Regions from separate parts of the Paenibacillus wuxiensis genome, predicted to be linked through region 3. Evidence: riboswitches for the same ligand, from Rfam matches in the RefSeq annotation. Region 3 holds a riboswitch; each other region holds the start of a gene.

Region 1 (8,345 bases), on a different contig from region 3:
AGGAGCTGCACCGAGCGGCGGAGTTGGAGCGCAAATTTGAGCTGCGAGTCAATTCATGGCCGGAAACGGTGATGCGATCGGTGCTCTTGGTAGCAGAGAATGTGAGTGAGCCTTGGTCCGTCAGTGATGTAGCACATCGAGTTGGATTGAGTCGAAGTCATTTCAGTACTTTATTTAAGAAGGTAACCGGAGAGAATTTTGTCTCCTTCTTATACCGTATGCGGCTTAAGACAGCGCAGGATTTGCTTCTGAATACAACGATGACGCTGCAGGATATCGCTGAGCGGATCGGCATGGTGGATGGAAAATATGTTAGCAAATGGTTCAAACGCTGCTGTGGAATGACACCGAGTCAATACCGAAGCGGACAAAAGGGAGAACATTTTGCTCAAAAATGACGAAGGGCGTACGATATTACGCCCTTTCACCGAACAAAATCACCCCATATTCGGAACAATTCGCCGTTTTGAAAACGCTTTATTGTCTTTAAAGTGAAGGTATGTTTGAGATGCAACCATTTGGGGGGAATGAGCAAGATGAAGAGAATGTCAAGATTGGTTATTCTGTTAACGGTCTTTGCACTTATGCTTGCTGGCTGTGGCGGAGGATCTGGAGAACAAGGTTCCTCCTCGGGGGAAGACAAGGGGAAACAAACCGTTTTGCGTTTTGCAACATGGGATACTGGAGAGAAGCTGAAGGTTCAAGAAAATATCGCGAAGGCGTTCGAAAAATCCCATACAGGCGTCAAAGTACAAATTGAACCTTATGCAGACGGCTTCGATCAGAAGCTGGCGGCATCGTTCGGTGCGAGCAACCCGCCTGATGTGATGTTGATGTGGGATTTCCCAACATACCATTCGAACTTGGAGCCGCTGGATGCCTTTACGGAGAAAGATGCACGCCTGAAATTAGACGATATATATGATGGCTTGTTCAATTATGTGAAGGTAGATGGCAAGACGTATGGTATGCCTGCGGGCTTCACGACACGGGCTATGTATTACAACAAGAAAGTGTTCGACGCAATGGGAGTCCCATATCCGAAAGATGGCTGGACGTGGGATGACTTCAAGGATATTGCAACGAAGCTGACAGATAAATCGAAGAAGCAGTATGGATTCGGTGTCCGTGCTGAGAACGACCCGTATGACCTGCAAGGATTCATCTGGAGTAATGGGGGCAGCTTCATCAGCGAAGACGGCAAGACGATTGAAGGCATTATGAACGGGCCGGATACGGTAGCGGCTGTTCAGATGTTCGGGAATATGGTGAAGGACGGATACGGAGTCCTCGTAGGAGGAAAAACGCAGCTTGGCGGTAACGACATCTTCAAAGCTGGTAAAATCGGAATGTGGGAGAGCGGTGTATGGCCGCTAGACGGGTTTAAGGAAGCGAAGGTTGATTTCGGTACTGTTGAAATGCCAGCGTTCCCTGGCAAGCCTGTGAAAGGCGTAATTTCGGTAAGTGCAGTATCGATTGCGAAGCAATCGAAGCAGAAGGATCTGGCATGGGAGTTCGTGAAGTTCTTTATTTCGGAAGAAGCCGTCAAAATGAAGAGCGATGCTGACCTGCCGATTCGTAAGAGCGTCGTGCAAGAAATGAAGCTGGATACATCCGAGCTGTACGCACCGTTCTATCGCATGCTGGAGCGTTCCGACAACACGCCAGCCTTCTTGCTGAACAGCAACTGGAACCAGATGAACCGTCACCTGTCTACTGCAGTTGATTCAGTCATGCTGGGTGAAGATGCACAGAAAGCGCTAGATACGGCAGTGAAGGAAGCGAAAAAATTTATTGAGAAGAAATAAGTAATAATGAGAAATAAACGGGGCCGTTCCTTCGATGAGGCGCATTACGTACATGCGTCCTTCGATATGAACGGCCCTTGGCTTTTCAAAATGATAGGGTATGGAGATATGCTCATGTACTCGTTCTATTACTGTACGAACAAATGGATTCAACTGTAATCAATGGTGTTTATGTTTATGTCCATGTCGTGATCGCTCTAGCGTGATCTTGGTTGCGATGAATCTTCGCGAGCGCATATACAATCCCAATTGGAGAAAGGAAGTACACAAGACCGATTAGGAAACCGACTATTGTTCCATCAAGCATGAATGACAGGGACATTAAGAAGTTGTCGAGCATAAGGTGAGCGAACATGGCCGTCCACCAGCCATGCTTCAGCATAATGAACAGGAAGAACATGCCGATAAACAGGAGCTCTACCGGACGAGAGTAATACGGATAGATCGGATAGGTGACATGTCCGAACGCCCATACAAGGGTAGGGATAATCCCGGCTAACCATGGGTTGCGGAACAATCGGTTCAGCAGTCCAACCCCGAACAAGCGGTATATCCCTTCCTCCGAAATAGCTGCAACCCAAGCTAGAAGAGGGAACAGTGGTGCAATTCGCAGGTTGAGCGGAGATTGTGAGGCATCGGTCGATGACCACGCATGAAACCCTGATTCCAAAATGAAAAATATAACCGTTTGCATGCCGAGCAATACGCCTGTGTACGCGATTCCGATCCATAATGCTTGTATGAGCTTGCCGCCAAATGCGCGATCACTCCAGGTAGGCAGAACATCTCTGTACGCAGACAACTCCCATGCTCGCTTTCCCGCATGGAGAGAGAAGTAGAGGATAACGCCTTGAATTACTGTAATTGCGCCTTGAATGGCAAAGGACAGCCCCATATTCACCGAGTCCACAGGGGTACGGAGTTCCAGAGCGAAGAGACCCGGAAGCACGTTCCATAGATGCAGCAGAGAAATTCCGCATGAGACGGCAGTAAGGGCGAACAATGTCTTCGATCCGAACTTCAGGCCATGACGGTAGACGATGCAAGCGATCAGTGAACATGCACTTAGTAGGATCGTCATCCACATATAGCCGATATTGTAAATGGACGATGCAGTCTTCGTTTGATGCAGTTCTTCAGCTAGATAGCTGTTCGGGATAACCCAGTAGGGCTTCAGCATGACAATGCGATCTTGGGAGAAGACGGCCTTCACGTTCAATGCGGCTTCACCAAGCCGTGCTTCAGGCACGTTATACTCTACCGTGTCTAGCTCCGCCGATGATGCGATTAGTTTTAATTGGGTAGGATTCCATCCCATGTGCTTCAAGAGTGTATCAGCAAGCTTCTTGCGGTTCACTGGACCCAAGGCAGTCTCCGCATCTTCTGCTGACGCCATATCCACATGATTTCCCGTAACCCCGCTAATGTCGGAGGTGATAGGAGGCTTTTCCTCCCATTCGAATCCAATAATACGACCGCTTGTCATGTGAACGTCAATGCGCATGACACCGGATTTTCCAGCCCGATTCATATTCAATAATACCTGAAAAGTATCATAGGGACTGGATGGTTCCCATTTCTGAAATGAAGCGGTCAGCTTCTCCTTGCTCATGTAGCCGGAAACCGTTGATTGACTGCGATAAATGACGGTTGGAGCAGTATCTTCTTCAGGTGTAATTGAAATATGGAACTGTTTTAAGTCCTGTACAAATGTGAGTGCCTTTTGCGCTGCTTTCTCTTTGGTTAAGATGGATTGGCTGGCTGCTGATTCCATCATGGCTTCTGTCTGCTGAAAGGGAATGAATACCTGAACAATGAGGAATAATAGAAATCCGGCCACAGAAGAAAGAAGAAGCGGCTTGGATACATAGGACATGTTGGAACCTCCATTCCATCACACATTTAGCGTATGGTTGCTTATTTGTTCATTTTATCCACTTCAACTTTGTAAAGTCCAGCAGAGAAAATGAAGAAACACCTAGCGAAAATGAGTGTTTTGAATACAATTGAAGAAAATGGGGGATTGTAAGCGCTATTTCTTCAAGTTTTTCGTCTTATTCTGGTTAATTTGTTCATTCCTTGACTTTGTATGCTGCAGGGGAAACGTATATAATCTCGTTATGAATTGCATACAAGCCGAGTTTCGTGAATGAACGAAAGCGGGGGACCCGATAAATGGGGTGAATATCGCAGTTGTGGATGCATAGAATCCACTTGCGATTAGGGCAGCCTGAACGTGCCCGAATCCGACAGCTAACCTCGTAGGCATGTACGTCAGGATACCAGCGATAGCATTGGATTTCCAGTGCTTTTTTTCGTGGGGAAAAAAAGAGGTGACTCCCGTGGAGGGAACAAAAAAGGCCATTCGATTTAATCTGACACCACCGCGAATTCTGGTTGTAGGGTTTGCAGCAATTGTATTATTGGGCGCATTTCTACTCATGCTTCCGATATCAAATGCGGATGGGATTCCGCTGCCATTCCTCGATGCTTTGTTCACGTCAACGTCAGCAACTTGTGTGACGGGGCTCATTGTGGTGGATACGGGCACTCATTTTACCGTATTCGGGCAGGTGGTCATCATGCTGCTTATTCAAATTGGTGGGCTTGGATTCATGACAATGGCAACGCTGTTTGCATTAGCACTGAAGAAGAAGATATCGCTGAAGGAAAGGCTTATATTGCAAGAAGCGCTTAATCAGGGCAGCATGGAAGGCATCGTGCGCCTTATCCGTAAAGTGATCTTGTTCGCGGTATGTATCGAGGGGACGGCAGCTGTACTGTTCTCCGTGCGATGGGCATTTGATCTTCCGCTAGGCAAGGCCATTTATTTCGGTATCTTCCATGCTGTTTCTTTTTTCAATAACGCAGGCTTTGATTTATTCGGCTCTGTCAGTGGGCCGTTTTCGAGCTTAACCAGCTATGTCGGAGACCCTATTATTAACCTGGTATCGATGCTGCTTATTATCCTTGGCGGGATTGGATTTATCGTCTTGTCCGATTTGGTGGAATATAAGCGTACTCGCAAGTTGTCTCTGCATACGAAGATCGTGTTAACGATGACGGGATTGCTCATTGTAATCGGAACGGTCGTTATATTTATATTTGAATTTACCAATACACGCACGTTAGGCAGTTTGAATGGTTGGGAGAAGTTCTGGGCATCCCTGTTCCAATCTGTCAGCCCGCGTACCGCTGGAGCGAATACGATTGACATCGGAGCCATGCGCCAAGCCTCGCAATTTTTTATGGTTCTTTTGATGTTCATCGGGGCATCACCAGGATCCACTGGTGGTGGTATTAAGACGACGACGTTCGCCATTCTCATTGGAGCTGTATTTGCTATGATTCGCGGGAAAGAAGATATCGTCATTTACCGGTATCGACTCGCCAAGGATCGTATCTTCAAAGCAGTTACGCTAACGTTGCTGTCATTGTTCTTGGTCATTATCGTATCGATGATATTGTCGACAACAGAAGATCATAGCTTCCTGATGATATTATTCGATACAACATCGGCCTTCGGAACGGTAGGGCTATCAATGGGATTGACGGCGGATTTATCAGATATCGGAAAAGTGCTGCTGAGCCTGACGATGTTTGCAGGCCGTCTTGGGCCATTAACGTTGGCTTATGCGTTAGGCCCGAAAAATGAGCGGGAATTATACCGACACCCAGAAGGGAAAATAACGATAGGATAAGCAAGTTAGATTGTAACGGACGAAGGAGTATACAGGGATATGGAGTTGCAGCAGTTTGCAGTGATCGGGATGGGCCGTTTCGGTTCGAGTCTCGCGAAGGAGCTGGTCAAGCTCGGACATCAGGTGCTAGGCATTGATAAAGATGAGGAAGTAATTGGGGATGTTATGGGCTTCGTAACCCATGCAGTTGTAGCGGACGCATCAGATGAAGAGGTGCTGCGCTCACTCGGCATACGTAACTTCGATTGCGCGATCGTAGCCATTGGTGACGATATTCAGACGAGCATTCTGGTCAGTATTCAGATGAAGGAACTTGGCGTGAAGAAGGTTGTCGCCAAAGCACTTTCCGAATTGCATGGACGTGTTCTGGAGCGGATCGGTGTGGACAGGGTTATTTACCCGGAGCGGGATATGGGCATTCGCGTAGCTCATCAACTTGTATCACCGAACTTGCTGGATTACATTGAATTGTCCAAGGAATATACCATTGCAGAGCTGAGCGTGCCTGGCTGCATGCAAGGCATGGCGCTCAAGGATGTGAATCCAAGAGCTAAGTTCGGGTGCAGCATCGTGGCCCTGAATAAGCCGAAAGGTATGATTATTGCACCATCAGCCGAAGATGTGCTTGATGAGAAAGATATTATGGTTATGATTGGTACGAATACGCAAATCGAAGATTTTGAAGAAGCATTTATGTTGAAGGGGAACGATAGAAAATCGTAAAGAATCCCTTGCGTGGAAGGTCATAAATAAGCCTGCAGTTGTCGCTTGTATAGAGAAGCGAGCTGCAGGCTTATTGCTTATGTAAATGGCTTTACATGACTACAATTTTGAATACGATATAAGTCAGGAAGAAGTAGGCACCCATGCTTGCTGCGATGAATAGAAAGCGATTCGGACGTGCTACTTCAGTCTGCTCCATTGCTTCGGTCGTGACCAGAATAACGGATACGAACCAAGTGAAAGCTGCTACTGCAACAGATAATGAACTGAATCCAATGATCGCGAGAAGGAATGCGAGCACAAATCCTAAGCCAAAAGGCATTTGCATAGCAGCCAATTGGACAAATGTCGTCTTCAAGTCAAGCGGCTTGCTGCCCTTCCAGCGGCTAATGAACCAAATACTAATAAAGAGTGCGGCCAATCCAATAATCTGATAAATAAACAATTGAATGAAAAAGCTAAATGGCGGGGTCAGTGAACTTGAACCGCCTAATATGCTAAGTGGACTCATTAGTGAAGCGAACAAGCTTCCAAAGAGCGTGTAGCCGAACAAGGCAAACCCCAGTGCGGAGACTAACGCGGCAATGACCGCATACACCCAATCGGAGACAGTAAGATTGCGAGCACTTGCCGGATTCTTCAGCAGTTGAAGGATATTCTTGCTGTCAATTGACTTGGCCCATTCAGGCACTGTGCTGCCTGGTGTCTTGTGAGACGCTGTCTCAGCAGTGGCGGATACTTGCTGTACAGATGCCTCTGCTGCGGAACCAGCATGCTGCGGTGGGACAGACCCTGTACTGCATTGATGGGATTCATTGTCGTTGATTGGCTTGCCACAACGATTACATACAACCATGGTTTCCATTTCCTCCTTATTCTCCCCTAGTTGAGAATGTTTTTTGTCTAAGCTTACTTTATTCGACAGCAAACGAGTGTAATCCTTCTTTTTCCTTTCTATCCATGACTATTTCCCTAGCTGTGATAATGATGCTGCTTCCATAATTTCCTCAATAAACTGCGTAGCGACAGGACTCAGCAGTGCTTGCTCCCCATATACAATGGAAGTTACACGTTCGGTTTGCTTCAATTCCTTCAGGGGAACGGCAATCAGATCGTTATCCTTGAGCCATTCCAACCGAAGATAGGAGCGTGGCAGCAAAGCAGCTGCATGACAGGTCGTGAGCAAGCGAACTATCGCTTCGAAGGAATCGATCTCCATGCGAATATCAGGCATGATGCGATATCGGCGGAATAGATCATCGATGAGCTTGCGATACCAGGTTCCCTTAGAGAAGAGAAGCATAGGCAGACCGTCCAAGCGGGACATCGTCCAATTGCGGATGCTGGCAAGTGGATGACGGCGTGGCAGCACCAGCTGAAGATGATCCGCGAACAATGGAATGCACATCAGTCCAGGCTCACGAATCGCATCGGCGACGATGCCAAGATCAATGGATTGTTCGCGGACAAGCGAGATGATTTCATGCGTCTTGCCGGTCACAGCCTTGAGTCTTGCGTCAGGATGCTTCTCGACGAAGGAGGAGATGAACAGCGGCAGTGTCGTCTGCAGTGTGGTTAAGCTGGCCCCAATGGTGATGGACGATTGACCTTCCGCCTTGAAGGATGCAATGGACTTCAAGAAACCGAGCTGGCGATTGCGAATATCGATCGCAAATTCGTACGTAAGCTGGCCAACGCGAGTTAGCTCCAGCCGCTTGCCATTCCGGATAAACAGCTCTACACCCAGTTCTTCCTCAAGCTTCGCTACTTGCCTGGATAGGGCCGGCTGAGAGATATTCAACCGCTTTGCTGCTTGATTCAAGCTCGTCAGTTCCACAACCGCTGCGAATGATTCTAACAAATCGAGCATATTTCATAGCCTCCTACGATATGAATGATGAGCTAAGCGTAAAATGAATGGCTTCTTATGCGTTTTAGTTATAAAAGATATAAAAACATTGCAATTCCATTATAAGGGGATTCGGAGTAACATGGTAGTGTCACAAGTTGTTCACATAACTACAGAAGAGCGGTTTGCAGGAAGAACCGCGAATGTTGTCGAAAGCGGTAACAACTGCGTCATGGCAGTGGTTTTTCGTTGTGACAAATTATT
Region 2 (8,345 bases), on a different contig from region 3:
AGCGTCGTGATGGATGGACACGTCTGCTTCGCCTGACACCACTATCTCCGTCGGTATGGATTGGCGCTAAGATCGTATCGCATATGTTGGTTCATTTGCTTGTCATTCTCATCATTTTCCCTGCTGCCTACTTTGCCTATCACATTGAGCTGACGGCTGTACAATGGGTGACATGCGGATTGTGGCTGTGGCTTGGAAGCATTCCATTCCTGGCGATCGGCTCTATTTTAGGAACGATGAAGAGCGCGGATGCCTCCATTGCGGTCGCGAACATTTTGCTCATGGGATTTGCCATCATGGGAGGCTTGTGGATGCCTCTGAAGACATTGCCAAGCTGGATGCAAGTTATTGGAGAATGGCTGCCATCCTACCGCTATGCACATGGTGCATGGAATATGCTCGCTGGGGGAAGTCCTGACCTGCTGGATTGGGTAATTCTTCTGGGCTGTGGCATGATCTTCATGGTAATATCGAGTTATATCTTTAACAGACGGGAAGCGATGTAAGTGAACGTAGTCAAGAAGAGATTATTTCCCGAAAAAGAGGGAGCGGAGCCTTACATCTCCCTCGTCAACTTATGCGTGCCCATCTTTTTCCTGCTGCGTGAGACTCCGACCAAGCTATTGGTGGGGTTCACGCTGCTTCTGTTTCTAGTGATCGCATTTTGGCTGCAGTATCGGCACGAGAAGCAGGCATTGCTGTGGTTGGCTGCTCAGGCTGTAATTATTCTCGTATTCATCCTTTTCTATCACCCTATGTATGCTTATATGGTGTTCATGATCGCGCAGATGATAAGCAGGCAGAAGACCTCAATTATTTTAGGAACAGCTGCCGTCATGGCGGTAGGTATCTTAATCGGATTGTCTCAACGCTTGGATACGGTAGCCGTATGGTCTTCCCTGCATACCCTGCTGCTTCCTCCATTATTCGGTGTGCTCGTCATGCCATTCATCATGCGTGCCGCTGGGCAATACAAGCAGATGGCGGAACGATTGCAGGCAGCGACCTCACAGCTCGAGCGGATGGCCCAGCAGGAAGAGCGCCAGCGCATTGCACGCGAATTGCATGATACACTTGGACACACGTTGTCCTTGATCACGCTTAAGAGTGAAGTGACAGAGAAGCTTATTACACGGAATCCAGAGCGGGCCATCGCTGAAGCAAGGGAGATTCAAGAAACATCGCGTGCGGCGTTGAAGCAGATGCGCCAACTCGTAACTGAAATGAAGATCGTCAAGCTTGCAGAGGAATATGAGCATGGAAGGCAGCTATGCGCTGCCGCAGGAATTGAGCTGGAATTTCAGGAACGCAGCGAGGGAATTAGCCCTTCAGCAGCAGCCCCAAGCATTGTGGGCCGATTGCCATTATCAGCATTGCAGGAGACGATTCTCGCCATGTGCTTCCGGGAGACCTTAACGAATGTCGTCAGGCACAGCCGGGCGAAGCATTGCTCGGTTCGGGTTGAGGTGGGAGAGGCAAGGGTTCGATTGGAGATTGCAGATGATGGCATCGGAATTGATGAGCACCAGCTTAAGCAATCAAGTGGGACAGGCATGGCCGGACTGAAACAGCGGCTTCAGCTTGTGGACGGGACGCTTGCTATAGAGTCTGGTGCCCACAAGGGAACGGCATTATCGTTAGTCATTCCGCGTGTAATCCGCGATGGGAAGGGGAAAGGTTCATCATGATTCGAGTTATATTGGGAGAGGACCAACAGATGCTGCGAAGTGCACTCGCCACCTTGTTGTCTCTTGAGGATGATATCGAAGTGATTGGTCAGGCCGAGAATGGCAGTGTAGCGCTGTCGCTTATAGAGGTACTTCAGCCGGATATCGCGGTACTGGATATCGAGATGCCACTTATGACGGGGCTGGATGTCGCGGATGCAGTCAAGAAGAAGGGGCTGGACTGTCGGATTATTATGCTGACGACCTTTGCTCGCTCAGGCTATCTCCAGCGTGCAATGGCATCCAGTGTAGGCGGTTATTTACTCAAGGACAGTCCAAGCGACGAGTTGTCAGATGCCATTCGCCAGGTATATGCAGGCAAGCGGGTGATGAGTCCCGAATTAACGTTGGCTGCGTGGGAAGACCCTTGTCCGTTGTCCCCGAGGGAGAAGGAAGTGCTGTTGCTTGCTGAGAATGGACTGTCCATGCAGGATATTAGCGCCAAATTGTTCTTATCCTATGGAACGGTGCGCAACTATATGTCGGATGCGATTAGCAAAGTAGGAGCGGGTACGCGAATTGAGGCGATTCGAACTGCCAGGGAGAAGGGCTGGCTGGATTAAGAACTGCTGCTGGAATATATGCAGAAGATACTTGATGGAGAATTGTCGGCTCAATTAGCATCCAGAATATAAATGGGTAAGTGCTTCACTAAGTGAATATTTAGCTTATTTTCAGTTTCATTTCAGGAATTACGAACATACTATAGCCATCCCTTACATAAGGAGGTGGAACCTATGAAACGCAATTCAACCGTAGCAGCGTGGACGTGCCTAATGCTTCTCTTGATGGCTTCACCTGCAGCAGCGCAAAGCAGAACTGCGCTAGATGCTGCGGCAGATAAGAGCAGAGAGCAAGCTGCTGTACGAGTGGTCACTTCATCTCAGGCTGTACAGCCGAATCAGCAGAGCATGGAGACGGATAAACAATTAGAACAAGTACAGGCACAAATGAAGGAGCTTCGTGCAGAAATGAAGCAGCTGCGCGAGAAGAAGCTTCAATTGCTAGCTAAGAAACACGGAATTTCGACAGAAGGCAAGAGCAACAAGCAAATTCACCAGGAATTACGCGAGAAATTAGGCATAAAAGGACGACTGTTCCACGAGAAACATCACATTAATGGGAAGCATGTCGAGGATCGTCAGACTCAGCTTCAGCACGAGGAAGAAAAGCATCGAGCAGAGGCGGATGGGCTCACACCAGAAGAGATTAAGGCGAAATTCCAAGAATTGAATGGGTCAGTTAAGTAAATCAGAAGCGTCTATGCGAAAATAGTGAATATCCAGACAAGATATCGGGACATGCGCACAAGCGCATGTCCTTGTGTCGTTAATGGCGATGAGAATGGTTGAAACCGAAAAAGAAATATTTCGTAAAGATAGATAAAAGCACGAATCGTTGACATGCAGAGATGCATAGGATAAAGAAGTTGGATTTGCGCGGATAATGAGGGTAACATGAAACAACCCGACGAAAAGGCGCGTAGCGCTTCTCATCGGGTTATGTAGTCGTTCATATCATTATAAGAGTGCAGTAAACAATCAAACTATTGATATTATTGATTTTCAGTAGCGATAGACGAGAAGTCATTCTCGCTCATTACACGACGTGCACCTACATAGCGCTTCTCGTAGTAGTCCATGCTAAGGCTGTCGATGCGCGTACCCTTGCTTGTCGAAGCGTGTGCGAATTTGTTGTCGCCTACGTAAATGCCGACATGCGATACACCGTTGCCGCCGCTTGTGTCAAAGAAGACCAGGTCTCCTGGACGAAGCTCGTCTTTGCTAACTTTCTCACCAGCGTCAAATTGCGACGAAGATGTGCGAGGAAGATCAATTTCGAACTTGTCGAACACGTACTTCGTAAATCCGGAGCAGTCAAAGCCTTTCGTTGTTGTACCACCATACTTGTACGAAATGCCAAGCAAACCGTCAATCGTGTTGTCCATTTTGGATGCTGCGAATGTGCTGCCTGCACTGAACGAAGTAAACAGAACGCTCAGTCCGAGCACCGCTGTAACTAGCTTCTTCTTCAAAGGGAAGGCTCCTTCCGTGCCTGCGAGGTTAGCTGGAGGGTTCGGTTGAAGGACCCCTATGATCCCTGTGTTACAAGATCAATTCACCCGTAAAAACTGGTTCCCCCGCTTTCCGGTCCGCCCGGAAACTCGGCATTCTGGTTTTTGGAATATGTATTGCTGCGTGCGATAGTAACAATTTTGCAAGAGTTAGTGCCGCTTTCATGACAAAGTTGTAATAAATCTAGACTTATTGTAACAGACGGAAATTCCTTTGACAAATATTTTTTGTCCTTGACACGAAAAAAACTTGTCAGATCAGCGTTTTTTTCGCTGATAGACAAGTTTTTTAATTCATTTTGTTAGGTTACGCTACTTCAATATCATCGTAACCCTTTGTAACTTTGTAACTTTGTAACTTTATAACTCTGTAACTAAATTGCGCTCAATCAGAACCCCCATTATTTCATCTGTTGCTCTGCTTCCTGCCAGACAGCGTGGCGTGCAGACAATCCCCACATTTTGAGTATAGTCATAATGGCAGGCAATGCCTGTTGAATAATGAGTGCGGTAATTCCGGTGAACACGGCCGCCGCCGTTGTGGACAATATGCCTACGCCAATCGTGATACCAATAAAGAGAAGTGACAATCCTAGAATGGGAAGCAAGCGACGAGTTCCGGCTGTCACAGATCGAATTAACGGTGTTTCTGAGGCAGCGCCGAAGTTAAGGAATAAGAACAATTGATGAACAAGCCAGCCGCCAATGAACCAAGCGATTACAAACGGTGCCACTGCCACGAGTAAGGAAGACAGAGAAGCCGATGTGGACAGGGCATGGGCCGCATAAGGAACGAACCATATAGCGGGTGCGATAATGAGCAGTGTCTCGAGTAGATAGAGGACAAGCATTGGCTTCCAAGCGAGCTTGATACCTTGGAAAAAGGCAAGCCCCTGCTGCTTGGGCCGTGACATAGCATGGAATACACCCGCGTGAATGAAGGGGGTAAGCAGCATATGGACGGCAACGAATCCGAGGATAGCCCATAAGTAAGGGAAGTAGTCATTCGTCTTCATTAGATAGAACTGGCTTTCGGTCAGAAAGAGCTGCCTGCTCATCTCGGTAGGTGCTGGATCTGGGTAACGGCGCAGGATAGGTGTTACCACTCCATCGACGAAGCGATAGAGGAAGAACCCCCATAACAGTTGGTACAAGAATAGAATGACCCATATATAGATGTGCTCTTTGCACCAATTCCAGCCTGAACGCACATAAGCCTTCACACTATCACCACCCCAAAATGTTCGTAACAGCTTCGATTACCTTGATGACGGATAAATTAACTCGTGTACGGACAGGTTCATCGACATGAGCACGCATATAATTATTGATGTGCTTGTTCTCAACGACAATCGAATATAGAGGATCAACCATGACCCAGCTGAGCGGCGCTTTATGGGTGACGGTATATTGGATGCGGTCTCCCTCTCCATTCCATCCCTTGCGAGTCGTCGTGCCATCCGAGAATCCAAATACGATCGGAATGGATGGATAATTGGCACCGAGCTTGCGGATATAGACAGTCGCTTCATATTGGGTAGACCCATTCGATTCAATCGTACGTGAATCAATGTTCTCCACGGCGAAGTCTGCCATCATGCCGTTGTACACATATTGTTGGAAGAAATCATTCCACTTGCGGTTAGTTACCTGCTCAACAACTCGCTGAAAGTCTGATGTAGTTGGGTACTTGAAACGGTACTTCTGCGTATAAGTTCTCATAATGCGGCTCATCATTTTTTCCCCGACTTGCTTCTCGATTGCAAGCAGCACCAGCTTGGCACGCATGTACACATTTTCCGCATAATGATTTTGATTTTTGTAGCGCCATGCATTCAGCTTCAGTGGAGCTGGATCTGTGATGTAGCTGGCTTGTATTGCGTTATTTGGAAGTACTCCGAATTCTTGCTCCATCAGCTTGTCTTCTGCATAGGAAGTGAACCCTTCATCGAGCCATGCTTCCTCGAATTCGTTTGAGGCGAGAAGTCCATAAAAGTATTGATGTCCAATCTCATGAACGACGGTACGTTCTAAATCGTAACCTGGACTCTCATCTTCTGCACCGAATGCTGTAATCAAGGTCGGGTATTCCATTCCTCCAGCTCCGTTGCCCAATTTAGGAGGCACGATAATGGACAAGGTAGAGTACGGGTATTTGCCGTACCATTCGCTGAACTTGGACAGCGCCGTCTTCGCAGCGTAGAAATAACGCTCCTTCAAATCTTTATGCTTCGGGTCTAAATATAACTTGATACGAACCCCTGGTACTTGGCTAGAAGAGAACGGCTCTTCAAAATAGACAAAGTTTGGAGATGCGGCCCACGCGAAATCATGAACATCATCCGCATAGAATTGATAAAATTTCTTTCTGTCTGCTATCGTAGGGGTTTTCGTTGGAAAGCCTGTAGCGCCTACGATGTAATTGTCGGGTACTTGAATGCGTACACTGTAAATGCCGTAATTGGAGTAAAATTCGGAATTACCGTGATATTGGTGCAGATCCCAGCCTTCTGATGCCCGGCCGCGTACCCCTGCCTTTTCATAGGCAGCAATCTTAGGGAACCATTGGCCAGCCATCACGAAATTATCGGCGTATCCCATACGTGCAAATATTTTCGGCAGTTTTACTTCAAAATCCATGCGAAGTGTGACTTTCTCTTGACTTCGTACTGGCTTGGTAAGACGCAGCTTCAGAAGCGTCTCATCCTTCGCGTTTCCGTCATCTGGCTGAATGTACTGTACCCGGTTCATTAGGGACATACCGTCAACCGTGGATAACGATTTTAGCGTCATGTTGCCATATCCATCCGCAGGGAACTTGTCTTCCCGCAATTTACCGCCAGACTCCTTCATGAAGGTGGTATCGGGCGAACGGAAAGCGTTCGGATACATGTGGAAGAACAGTTCATTGACAGTCGATCTCCCAGGATTGGTCCAAGTTACGGTTTGCTTGCCGATAAGGGTATGTGTGGATTCATCCAGTTTAACTTCAATATGGTATTCGGCAATACGCTCACTCAGTACCTCCGCATTGGGGGTCTCCACGGCTTGCTGCGTAATGGGTTCCTGAACCGCCTGCTTGTTCACCTCGGGTCCAAGGGACGGAACGGATCCAGACGGCCAGAACCGAACGAGGAGGAAGCTGCAGGCGGCTAGGAACAAGGCAGTGAATAGAAGCCGGCGATATACATTGCTTCGGGTCATACGTTTTTACCTCCCGTTGACAAGCATCTACAGCATGTATATGTTGGCTTTTTGCAGATTATTAGCTAAAATGAAAATGATTTTGAGTACGTGGTAAGGAAGGAGCGCATGACGAAATGGAATCTTCAGATAAGAAAGTAAAGAAGCCGCTGGCATTGAACGTAATGAGCAGTGGTAAGCATAAAGGATTCGGTTCGGGTAGTATCGATCTGAACAACGTGTCGCCCGTCATCATCGATGAAGGAACGGCGTACATCGATCTAGGCGCGATGCATGCGAAGAGTAAGGTGGAGCGTGGAATTAAGTTCTCTACGAATAAAGAGGATGTTCCGAATGGCCGCCAATGCTGGATCGTATGGGTGGCAGTCGATCGTTCTGCGGAAGGTGCGTTCTACGGCGGCTTGGCTGCTTGTGAAATGCTGATCGACACGGAGGCGAAGCGCGGCTGGAAGATGCTCGCAGACCACGTCAATCGGATGGACTATGCAATGAAGCGCCGCGTGCTCGTCGAAGAGCTGAATACAGAAGACAAGGCAGCGCTGCGTGAGCTGCTTATGACGCACAATGCTGAGTGGTGGGAGCGTACGCCAGAAGAAGTGAAGGCACAGCTTGCCTAGCATAATCATGTACATCTAAAGAAGGCCGCTATTCCGATCTCGTGATCGGTGCAGCGGCCTTCTATTATTATAGAGATGAGTTCACTCATTACAACAAGGTGACTTAGACGCGATATACAGGCATCTTCTTCACCTGTGCGACTCCTGTTTCGATCGCAACCTGAGCAATCGCAGATGCGACACTAGGCACGACACGCTTATCGAGCGGGTTCGGGATAATATACGTCGGGCTGAGCTCTGCATCGGTAACGATAGCCGCAATACCGCGGGCTGCCGCCAGCTTCATATCATCCGTAATATCTGTAGCACGAACATCGAGTGCGCCGCGGAAGATGCCAGGGAAAGCGAGCAGGTTGTTCACTTGGTTCGGGAAGTCCGAACGACCTGTACATACTACTGCCGCTCCAGCAGCAAGCGCTTCGTCCGGGAAGATCTCCGGCGTTGGATTCGCCATTGCAAATACGATCGGCTTCACATTCATGGAGCGCACATGCTCCTGCGTCAGCACCTTCGGTGCGGATACCCCGATGAATACATCTGCTCCGCATACAACATCGGTCAGCATACCGCGTAGATGTCCGCGATTCGTTGCCTTCGCTATGTCTGCCTGCGCAGGATTCATCCATTCCTCGCCTTCACACACGACACCCTTCAGATCTACTAGGGCAACATGCTGAATGCCTGCCTTCAACAGCAGCTTCGCTATGGCAATGCCAGCAGAGC
Region 3 (8,345 bases):
ATGGGGTAATCCCACTGCTGCTGTCCACACGGACTAATGCGCAAATCGATGGATTGGAAATACAGCCAAGACTTGCGGATATGGCCAGCCGCAGCGTTCGGCTAAATGGCTTGGAAGAGCGAATACGCATTATCGAAGGGGATTTGAAGGCATTTACACCAGATGCAGAGCGTCCCTTTTACGAAATGATTACAGTAAATCCTCCCTATATGCCGTTGACGGCGGGTGATGTGAAAGAGAACGAGCATTATGCACTAGCTCGCAGTGAGGTCGCCTGCACATTGGAGGATGTGATTCGCACGAGTGCTAAGCTGCTGCGAACGGGCGGGAAGCTTGCCATGGTTCACCGTCCTACCCGATTAACTGATATCATAGCGCTTATGCGGACATATCGATTGGAGCCGAAGCGCATTCGCTTCGTTCATCCACGCGAGGAAGTAGAGGCCAATATGGTACTGATTGAGGCCGCGCGAGACGGCAAGCCGGATGTACGGCTATTGCCGCCGCTTATCGTATATAATGATGGAAATGAATATCGTGAGGAATTAATGGATATCTATTATGGGAAAGCCTCGCAGCTGAAGGATGGGTAATATGCAATTGACGGAACAATATAGCTACCAGCAACAAAACAAGGAAAATGTAGGGGCATTATATCTTGTAGGGACGCCGATTGGAAATCTGGAAGATATGACATTCCGGGCTGTACGCATACTGCGGGAAGCTGATATTATTGCAGCGGAAGATACACGTGAGACAAGGAAGCTGTTGAGTCATTTCGAAATTACAGGGAAGACGCTGTACAGCTATCATGAGCATAACAAGCAGGCAAGCGGACCTGAACTTGTGCGTATCATGGAAGAAGGCAAGCGTATCGCCCTTGTGAGCGACGCCGGGTTACCCGCGATATCAGATCCGGGTGCAGATCTTGTTCAACTGGCTGTAGAAGCGGGCATTCCTGTTATTCCGATTCCTGGACCAAATGCGGCTTTATCTGCCTTAATTGCGTCTGGGCTGCCAACGAATCGTTTCACATTCGTAGGTTTCCTTCCGCGGGAGAAGAAGCATGCAGATGCGGTGCTTACCTCACTCCGAGTGGAAGCGGGAACGCTGTTATTCTATGAGTCACCACATCGTATTGCGAAGACGCTCGATCGGCTTGCTTCCGCATACGGAGACAGCCGCCGGATTACGATTGCCCGCGAACTGACGAAGCGTTACGAACACTTCATCCGGGGTACGGTTGGTGAATGCATTGCCTTTGTAAGCGAGCATCCTCCATTAGGAGAATGTTGTATCGTCGTCGAGGGCGCTGATGAGAATGGAACTTCTCAAGATGCGGGACAAGCATGGTGGCAGGAACTGACGGAAGAAGAGCATGTTGCGCATTATGAACGTGAACAGGGAGTATCACGCAAGGATGCAATGAAACTGGCAGCCAAGGATCGTGGTGTATCCAAACGGGATATCTATCAGGCATTGTTATAGAACAAGAATGGATACAATGGATCATAAGCGAAACATGCAGAATATAGAGGAAAACCCTTGCTGTAAAACAAAAAAAAGACCTCCATGGTTGGGTTCAAAACCATGGAGGCATCAAGGAAGATATAAAAAGGTTAGAATTAACATATGTGATTAGAGCTATTATAACCTATTTTTTTTATTTTGTCACAGGTTGTGGTATTTCTGATATACATTCGTGACAAACAATTTTTCCTTTAAAGTATGTAACGTTCTCTGCATTGCCGCAGAAGATGCATGCTGGCTCATATTTCTTAAGCATGATGCGCTCTCCGTCAACGTAAATTTCTAGCGCATCCTTTTCACCGATACCAAGGGTGCGGCGAAGCTCGATCGGAATGACGACACGACCTAGTTCATCTACTTTACGGACGATACCAGTGGACTTCATCATAGTTCAACGCTCTCCTCTTTGCTTTAGCATGAAATGTCATATTTCGACAAAATTCTTTTTGGCTGATTCTTATCGTACCAACCATTCCCAAATTAGTCAACCTAAAAAATGTATACTTGGCGTGCTAATTTATGGATTTTAGGTTTTTTTTAGCTTATATTAAGCTGTTTTTAACGACGTAGCGTACACTTTTACACTCGTATGGTATTTTTTATGCAAAAATAAACAGAAACAAGAATAAACCAAATCTTTTCGACAATAAGGCAGACTATGTCGAAAAGGTTCGAATCGAAAGGAGTGATTTTCAATGTTATTAGAGGAAAAAGTGTTCAAGGATCCGGTTCACAATTATGTGCATGTTCAAGATCGAACAATTTGGGATTTGATTAACACAAGGGAATTCCAGCGGCTCCGCCGCATTCGCCAATTAGGAACTTCCTATTTAACATTCCATGGGGCAGAGCATAGCCGCTTTTCTCATTCTCTGGGCGTATACGAGATTACTCGGCGGATTATTTCTCAATTTGAACGAAACCAATACGAGGACTGGCCGCAAGAAGAGAGGCTGGTTGCCTTATGTGCTGCACTGCTTCATGATGTGGGCCATGGACCATTCTCTCATTCCATTGAAGAGGCCTTCGATATGTTTCATGAAGATTGGACATACCGCATTATAATAGAAGATACCGATATCAATCGCGTGCTGAGACAAGTAGACCCCCAGCTCCCAACCAAGGTGGCATCAGTGATTCGCAGGACATATGAGCGGCCGATTGTCGTGAATTTGGTATCCGGCTCCCTTGATGCGGATCGTATGGACTATTTGCTGCGAGATGCATACTTTACCGGTGTTAATTACGGTACATTCGATATTGATCGTATTCTAAGGGTGCTGCGACCGCTTAAGGATCGGATTGTAGTCAAAGAGAGCGGCATGCACGCAGTAGAGCATTACTTACTAGCTCGATATGAGATGTATTGGCAAGTTTACTTCCATCCGGTAACCCGAAGCTCGGAGATGTTACTTCGCCTGATTTTCAAACGAGCCAAAGAATTATATTTGGGTGGATACACTTTTCAATATTTCCTCTCTCCTCTAGATGCTTTATTTGAAGGAACGATTACGACAGAACAATATATCCAAATGGATGAGGCATTTGTACAGACCGCATTTATGCAGTGGACAAGGGAGAAGGATGAACGTCTCGTTGACTTGTGCCAACGATTCATGGAGCGTAAACTATATAAATATATTGAAGTCGAACAGATGGATGAAGATTTACAGGAACGATTGCGGGCAGAGTGGTCGCAGATTGGGCTTGATCCGAACTATGAACTTATGTTCGATTCTCCCTTCGACAAGCCCTATGATGTATATCGAAAGGGAGATGCCCGTTCACAGCAACATATTATGCTATGGGGGCGGGATCAGCAAATTGTAGAGCTGTCCAAGAAATCGGATATTGTACGTTCCATTAGCGGCATTCGCCGTGGAAAACACTATATCTATTTCCCAATGGACAAGCTTCTGGAAGTCTCGAATCACCTTACGGAAGATACAAGGCGTATGTTTATACGCCGCAATCATTAGATCGATTTACAAGAAAGAAAAAGGGGCGCATAAACGTGTTATTTGATACACATACGCATTTAGACAGCAGCAATTTTGACGAGGATCGCGATCAGGTTATCGCACGGGCCATTGAACAAGGGGTGACCCGTATGGTTAACATCGGGTTCAATCGAGAGACGATCCCGACGACGATGGCGTTGGCAGAGAAATATGATTTTATCTATGCAGCCGTGGGCTGGCATCCGGTAGATGCGATAACGATGAAGCCGGAGGATATAGACTGGATCGCCAAGCTAACGGAGCATGAAAAGGTTGTGGCGATTGGCGAGATCGGACTGGACTATCACTGGGATACGTCTCCGAAGGATGTTCAGCACCGTGTATTCCGCGAGCAAATTGGGTTGGCGCGAGAATTGAAGATGCCGATCATTATTCATAATCGTGAAGCGCACGAAGATGTAATCCGCATCTTGCGCGAGGAGAAGGCTCACGAAGTAGGGGGCATCATGCACTCCTTCTCAGGTAGCTGGGAAACAGCGAAGATGTGCCTGGATATGGGCTTCTACCTTTCATTTGGAGGACCTGTTACTTTCAAAAATGCAAAACAGCCGAAAGAAGTACTTGTTAAGGTTCCGAATGATCGACTGCTTGTGGAGACGGATTCTCCCTATTTGACTCCTCATCCGTTCCGAGGCAAGCGCAATGAGTCCGCATATGTTCGTCTTGTTGCAGAGGTTGCAGCAGAGCTGAAAGGTATGGAATTTGAAGAATTTTGCAGAATGACGACTCAAAATGCAATGACATGTTTTGACATCGCGTGAAAACGGGCCAAAAACAAGTGAAAAAAAGACATTGGCCATAAAATAAGTGGATTTCATTATGAAAAACGGATTTAGTTACATTTTTTTAACCATTTTTCGCGAAAAACGGAATTGCTACTGTCTTTACAAGAAGATTGCAAACACGATATGATTTCTCACAGATGTTATTACACAATTCAATATTGTTCCAACTAATTCAGTATCGCTTAATCTCCATGAAGTGGAGAGCGGGGGAACCAGAGTGTGAACGACATGACATGAGTACATGTTCAATCACACGGATTAATTCCTTGGGGTGAATTAGGGACGACCGAGCCATGAGCCGGTTGGTTCCGATAGGGCGACTCTCAAGCCCGAACCCGACAGCTAACCTCGTCAGCGTACCGAGAGAGGGTTCCTCGCGTCCTGCACTGTTGACGTTTGGGTTTCTATTACGGAAGCCGCGAAAGAGTCTCCTCTTACGAAGGGCTTCTTTTGTTTACTCTCAAACATTCTTTTTTTGAATAATGAGAATAAAGACGTCATAGGGTGTAAGAAATAGGAGGTGGGAGCAGCCAATACTGAAACGTTGGTACGGAGATTTCGGCATTGTCTTGAACGATTACATGCTCGTTTATGGCAAGTGAAGTCTCTCGTAAACATTCTTGAAATAGTCGCGTCAGATGGAATCATGCAGAGCACTCGACGGCGGGACTATGTAAGGAGGACCGAGAAATGGGACAGATCGTGAACAACGAAACCCATGAACCCCGATCATCCAGCATGTCACTCGCATTGCGATGGAAGCATGAAAATGTGCGTGTTATCACCGTTATTGCAGCTGTAGCAATCGTGATCACATTAATAGCAGTCTTGACTTGGTATAATGTAACGAAGAAGACAGTGGCTGTGCTCGTTGATGGACAAGAGCGTTCAGTCGAAACTCGCCTAGATACGCTTCGCAATGTTTTGGATGAGCATGCGATAGCGCTTGGGGCATACGATGTAGTATCGAAGCCGCTTGATGCAGAAATTGCTGATGGAGATCGAGTTATTATTGAACGCGCTTTGCCTATCCAAATTACAGCGGATGGGAAGAAAGAAACACAATTTACGACGAAGAAGTCGGTGCATGATGCACTGAGTTCGCTGCAAATCCAAGTGAACCCTGAAGATAAGGTATTCCCTTCTAAGCGTGCCTCTATTTCGAAGAACATGGATATTCGTATCGTCCGTGTCAGCAAGAAGATGGAAGAGCGTAAAGTGAAGGTTCCTTATCAAGTGGTGAAGCAGGCAGATGCTACTCTCCTTAAGGGGAAGACCAAGACGGTTCAAGATGGAAAAGAAGGCTTGGTTGTCCAGAAAGTACAGAAAACGTACGAGGATGGTAAGCTCGTATATGCGCAGATGGTCGACAAATCCGTTCATACAAAACAAGTGAATCAAGTGATAGCCTATGGAACGAAGAAGGAACCGGAAGTTGCTGTTCTGTCAGTGAACGCGCAGGAAGACGATTCTGACAATGTTTCCAGTGGCGACAAAGATTTTAACTATAAAAAAGTGCTGAAGAACGTTCAACTGACGGCGTATACGGAATCTGAGGGATCGGCTGGTGCGAAGACGGCATCTGGCGCAATAGTATCAGAAGGTCGTACTATCGCGGTTGATCCGAAGGTCATTCCGCTCGGCTGGTGGGTATATATCGAAGGGATTGGATTCAGACGTGCTGAAGATACAGGTGGCGCGGTCAAGGGGAAAATTATCGATGTATACTTCGACAGCAAGAAGGCGGTCAGCAAATTCGGACGCAAGAAGGGGTACACCGTATACGTGGTTGGCCCAGTCAAGCCGGAATCGAACTAACGCACAAGGTATGCAGCCATGTGTAATTAGGATATAGTAATGAATAATGATTTATGTCATGCTAAGAAGAGGGGACACCCTCTTCTTTTGTTGTTTATTTATGAATGGAGAGCATGAGAAGGATGCGGAATTAGGAAGCAGCCTTGTGGTGAGAGGAGCAAGCATATTGATACGTGAAGTGATAGTTGTAGAAGGCAAAGATGATACCGTTGCCATTCACCGTGCCGTTGAGGCGGATACAATTGAGACAGGTGGATCGGCGATTAATGATACAACGATAAAACGCATCGCATTGGCCCAAGAGCGTCGAGGGGTTATTATTTTCACGGATCCAGATCATGCGGGAGAGAAAATTCGGAAGACGATAGCAGAACGTGTACCTGGGTGCAAGCACGCTTTCCTGCCTAGACATGAGGCGATAGCCAAAGGGGATCTTGGTGTGGAGAATGCAAAGCCAGAAGCGATTCGCCGTGCCTTAGAGCAGGTTCGCTCGGAGATGCCAAGCATGACGTCAGAGCTGACGTGGACGGATCTCGTCGAAGCGGGATTAACGACGCATGCAGGCTCTGCAGAACGCAGACGGCAGTTAGGTGAAATATTGGGCATTGGATACTGCAACGCGAAGCAGATGCTCAAGCGCTGCGGTGTGTTTCAGATCGGACGAGAGGAATTTGAGAACGCCTTGCGGAAGCTGAACCAATTCGAGCAGGAACAATGTGCAGAAGGAGAATAGATGGAATGACGCAGACGAGAATAGATATTGCAACACCGAACCGCACGAAAGACATTATACGCAAGCATGGGTTTTCATTTAAGAAAAGCTTAGGACAGAACTTCCTAATTGATATGAACATTTTGCGCCGTATTGTGGATGCTGCAGAGCTGGATGATGTGACAGGTGCCCTGGAGATTGGGCCTGGGATTGGTGCGCTTACGGAGCAGCTCGCTAAGCGCGCTCGTCGTGTAACAGCAGTCGAGATCGATCAGCGCTTGCTTCCGATATTAGGGGAAGTGCTGGAGCCTTATGAACATGTCCATGTTGTACATGGGGATGTATTGAAGGTGGATTTGCATGAATTGTTCCGCGAACAGTTCCAGGATGTCGATCGGGTAAGTGTTGTGGCTAACTTGCCGTATTATGTGACGACCCCGATTATGATGAAGCTTCTGGAGGAGCGTCTGCCGCTCAAGAACATCGTCGTCATGATTCAGAAGGAAGTTGCAGAGCGAATGGCAGCGAAGCCAGGAGGCAAGGATTACGGCAGCTTAAGTGTGGCTGTTCAATATTTTGCAGAGCCGGAGCTTGTATGCACCGTGCCGCATACGGTGTTCATCCCGCAGCCAAATGTAGAGTCTGCAGTAATCCGTCTACGTGTGAGACAGACTCCACCTGTGCAGGTGAAGGATGAGCCGCTGTTATTCGATGTTGTACAGGCTTCGTTCGCTCAGCGTCGCAAGACGATTTGGAATAACCTGAAGGCTCGCTATGCCAGCAAGTGTGGTACAGACAGGCTGACAGAAGCGCTTGCTTCAGCACATATTGAACCGAATCGCCGAGGGGAAACACTCTCGATTGAGGAGTTCGCTGCTCTGTCCCATGCGATCGGCCAAGCCATTGCACGTGCAGAAGAAGAGGATCAAGCGGAGTAACATAATTTTAAGGCTTAGGCATCACCAATTTATGCGTTTGCCCATAGGATAGTCGGAGAGGTGATTGATCCTATGAACGAACAAGTGAAGCAGGGAGATTTGGTCGTACGCAAGTCGTACGGTGGCGATATTACATTCCGTGTGGAGGAGATCTTCCGACAGACGGCGATTATTAAGGGGACGGATTACCGCTTACTGGCGGATTCCCATGTTGAAGATTTAGTTAGTGTACCGAAGGCAACGATTGCGCGCCGCACGGAACAGGCTCATATCAAGATGTTGGAGTCTGTCGAGGTGCTTGAACAGCAGCGTAGGCAGCTGCATGAGCGCAGGCGGACGGAGCTTCCATTTGCAGAGATGCCGAATTCCATTTCAACCTTTGATATGCCGGGAACGGTACTCCATCTGGATGGGGATCCCGGGTATTTACAGAAGAGCATGGCGATATATAATCAGCTCAACGTGCCGGCAGAAGGCCATTATGTGAATGAACGCAATATGGCAGATACGTTGTATCGGCTGCTGCCGCGAGTGAAGCCGA

Evidence for each region. A riboswitch is a leader RNA that binds a small molecule or an ion and turns the genes downstream of it on or off. The one in region 3 is predicted to bind cyclic di-AMP.
Region 1: another riboswitch for cyclic di-AMP. It lies ahead of ABN764_RS22965 (TrkH family potassium uptake protein); the one in region 3 lies ahead of ABN764_RS28765 (resuscitation-promoting factor).
Region 2: another riboswitch for cyclic di-AMP. It lies ahead of ABN764_RS27610 (C40 family peptidase); the one in region 3 lies ahead of ABN764_RS28765 (resuscitation-promoting factor).

Annotation. Positions count from the first base shown of each region.
Region 1 covers NZ_JBEFZI010000010.1:137,034-145,378, forward strand. The annotation lists gene ABN764_RS22945 (response regulator transcription factor) at 1-398, shown strand, start outside; gene ABN764_RS22950 (ABC transporter substrate-binding protein) at 537-1,808, shown strand; gene ABN764_RS22955 (hypothetical protein) at 1,815-1,967, shown strand; gene ABN764_RS22960 (CPBP family intramembrane glutamic endopeptidase) at 1,984-3,684, opposite strand; cyclic di-AMP (ydaO/yuaA leader) riboswitch at 3,933-4,091, shown strand; gene ABN764_RS22965 (TrkH family potassium uptake protein) at 4,151-5,509, shown strand; gene ABN764_RS22970 (potassium channel family protein) at 5,549-6,232, shown strand; gene ABN764_RS22975 (hypothetical protein) at 6,324-7,088, opposite strand; gene ABN764_RS22980 (LysR family transcriptional regulator) at 7,197-8,102, opposite strand.
Region 2 covers NZ_JBEFZI010000017.1:36,953-45,297, reverse strand. The annotation lists gene ABN764_RS27630 (ABC transporter permease) at 1-506, shown strand, start outside; gene ABN764_RS27625 (sensor histidine kinase) at 507-1,688, shown strand; gene ABN764_RS27620 (response regulator transcription factor) at 1,685-2,290, shown strand; gene ABN764_RS27615 (serine protease) at 2,465-2,977, shown strand; gene ABN764_RS27610 (C40 family peptidase) at 3,283-3,762, opposite strand; cyclic di-AMP (ydaO/yuaA leader) riboswitch at 3,766-3,907, opposite strand; gene ABN764_RS27605 (hypothetical protein) at 4,203-5,024, opposite strand; gene ABN764_RS27600 (M1 family metallopeptidase) at 5,029-7,005, opposite strand; gene ABN764_RS27595 (YwhD family protein) at 7,122-7,622, shown strand; gene ABN764_RS27590 (NAD(P)-dependent malic enzyme) at 7,726-8,345, opposite strand, start outside.
Region 3 covers NZ_JBEFZI010000020.1:7,418-15,762, forward strand. The annotation lists gene ABN764_RS28740 (tRNA1(Val) (adenine(37)-N6)-methyltransferase) at 1-593, shown strand, start outside; gene rsmI (16S rRNA (cytidine(1402)-2'-O)-methyltransferase) at 595-1,488, shown strand; gene ABN764_RS28750 (AbrB/MazE/SpoVT family DNA-binding domain-containing protein) at 1,664-1,918, opposite strand; gene ABN764_RS28755 (HD domain-containing protein) at 2,226-3,509, shown strand; gene ABN764_RS28760 (TatD family hydrolase) at 3,545-4,312, shown strand; cyclic di-AMP (ydaO/yuaA leader) riboswitch at 4,506-4,709, shown strand; gene ABN764_RS28765 (resuscitation-promoting factor) at 5,027-6,154, shown strand; gene rnmV (ribonuclease M5) at 6,321-6,887, shown strand; gene rsmA (16S rRNA (adenine(1518)-N(6)/adenine(1519)-N(6))-dimethyltransferase RsmA) at 6,893-7,804, shown strand; gene yabG (sporulation peptidase YabG) at 7,877-8,345, shown strand, end outside.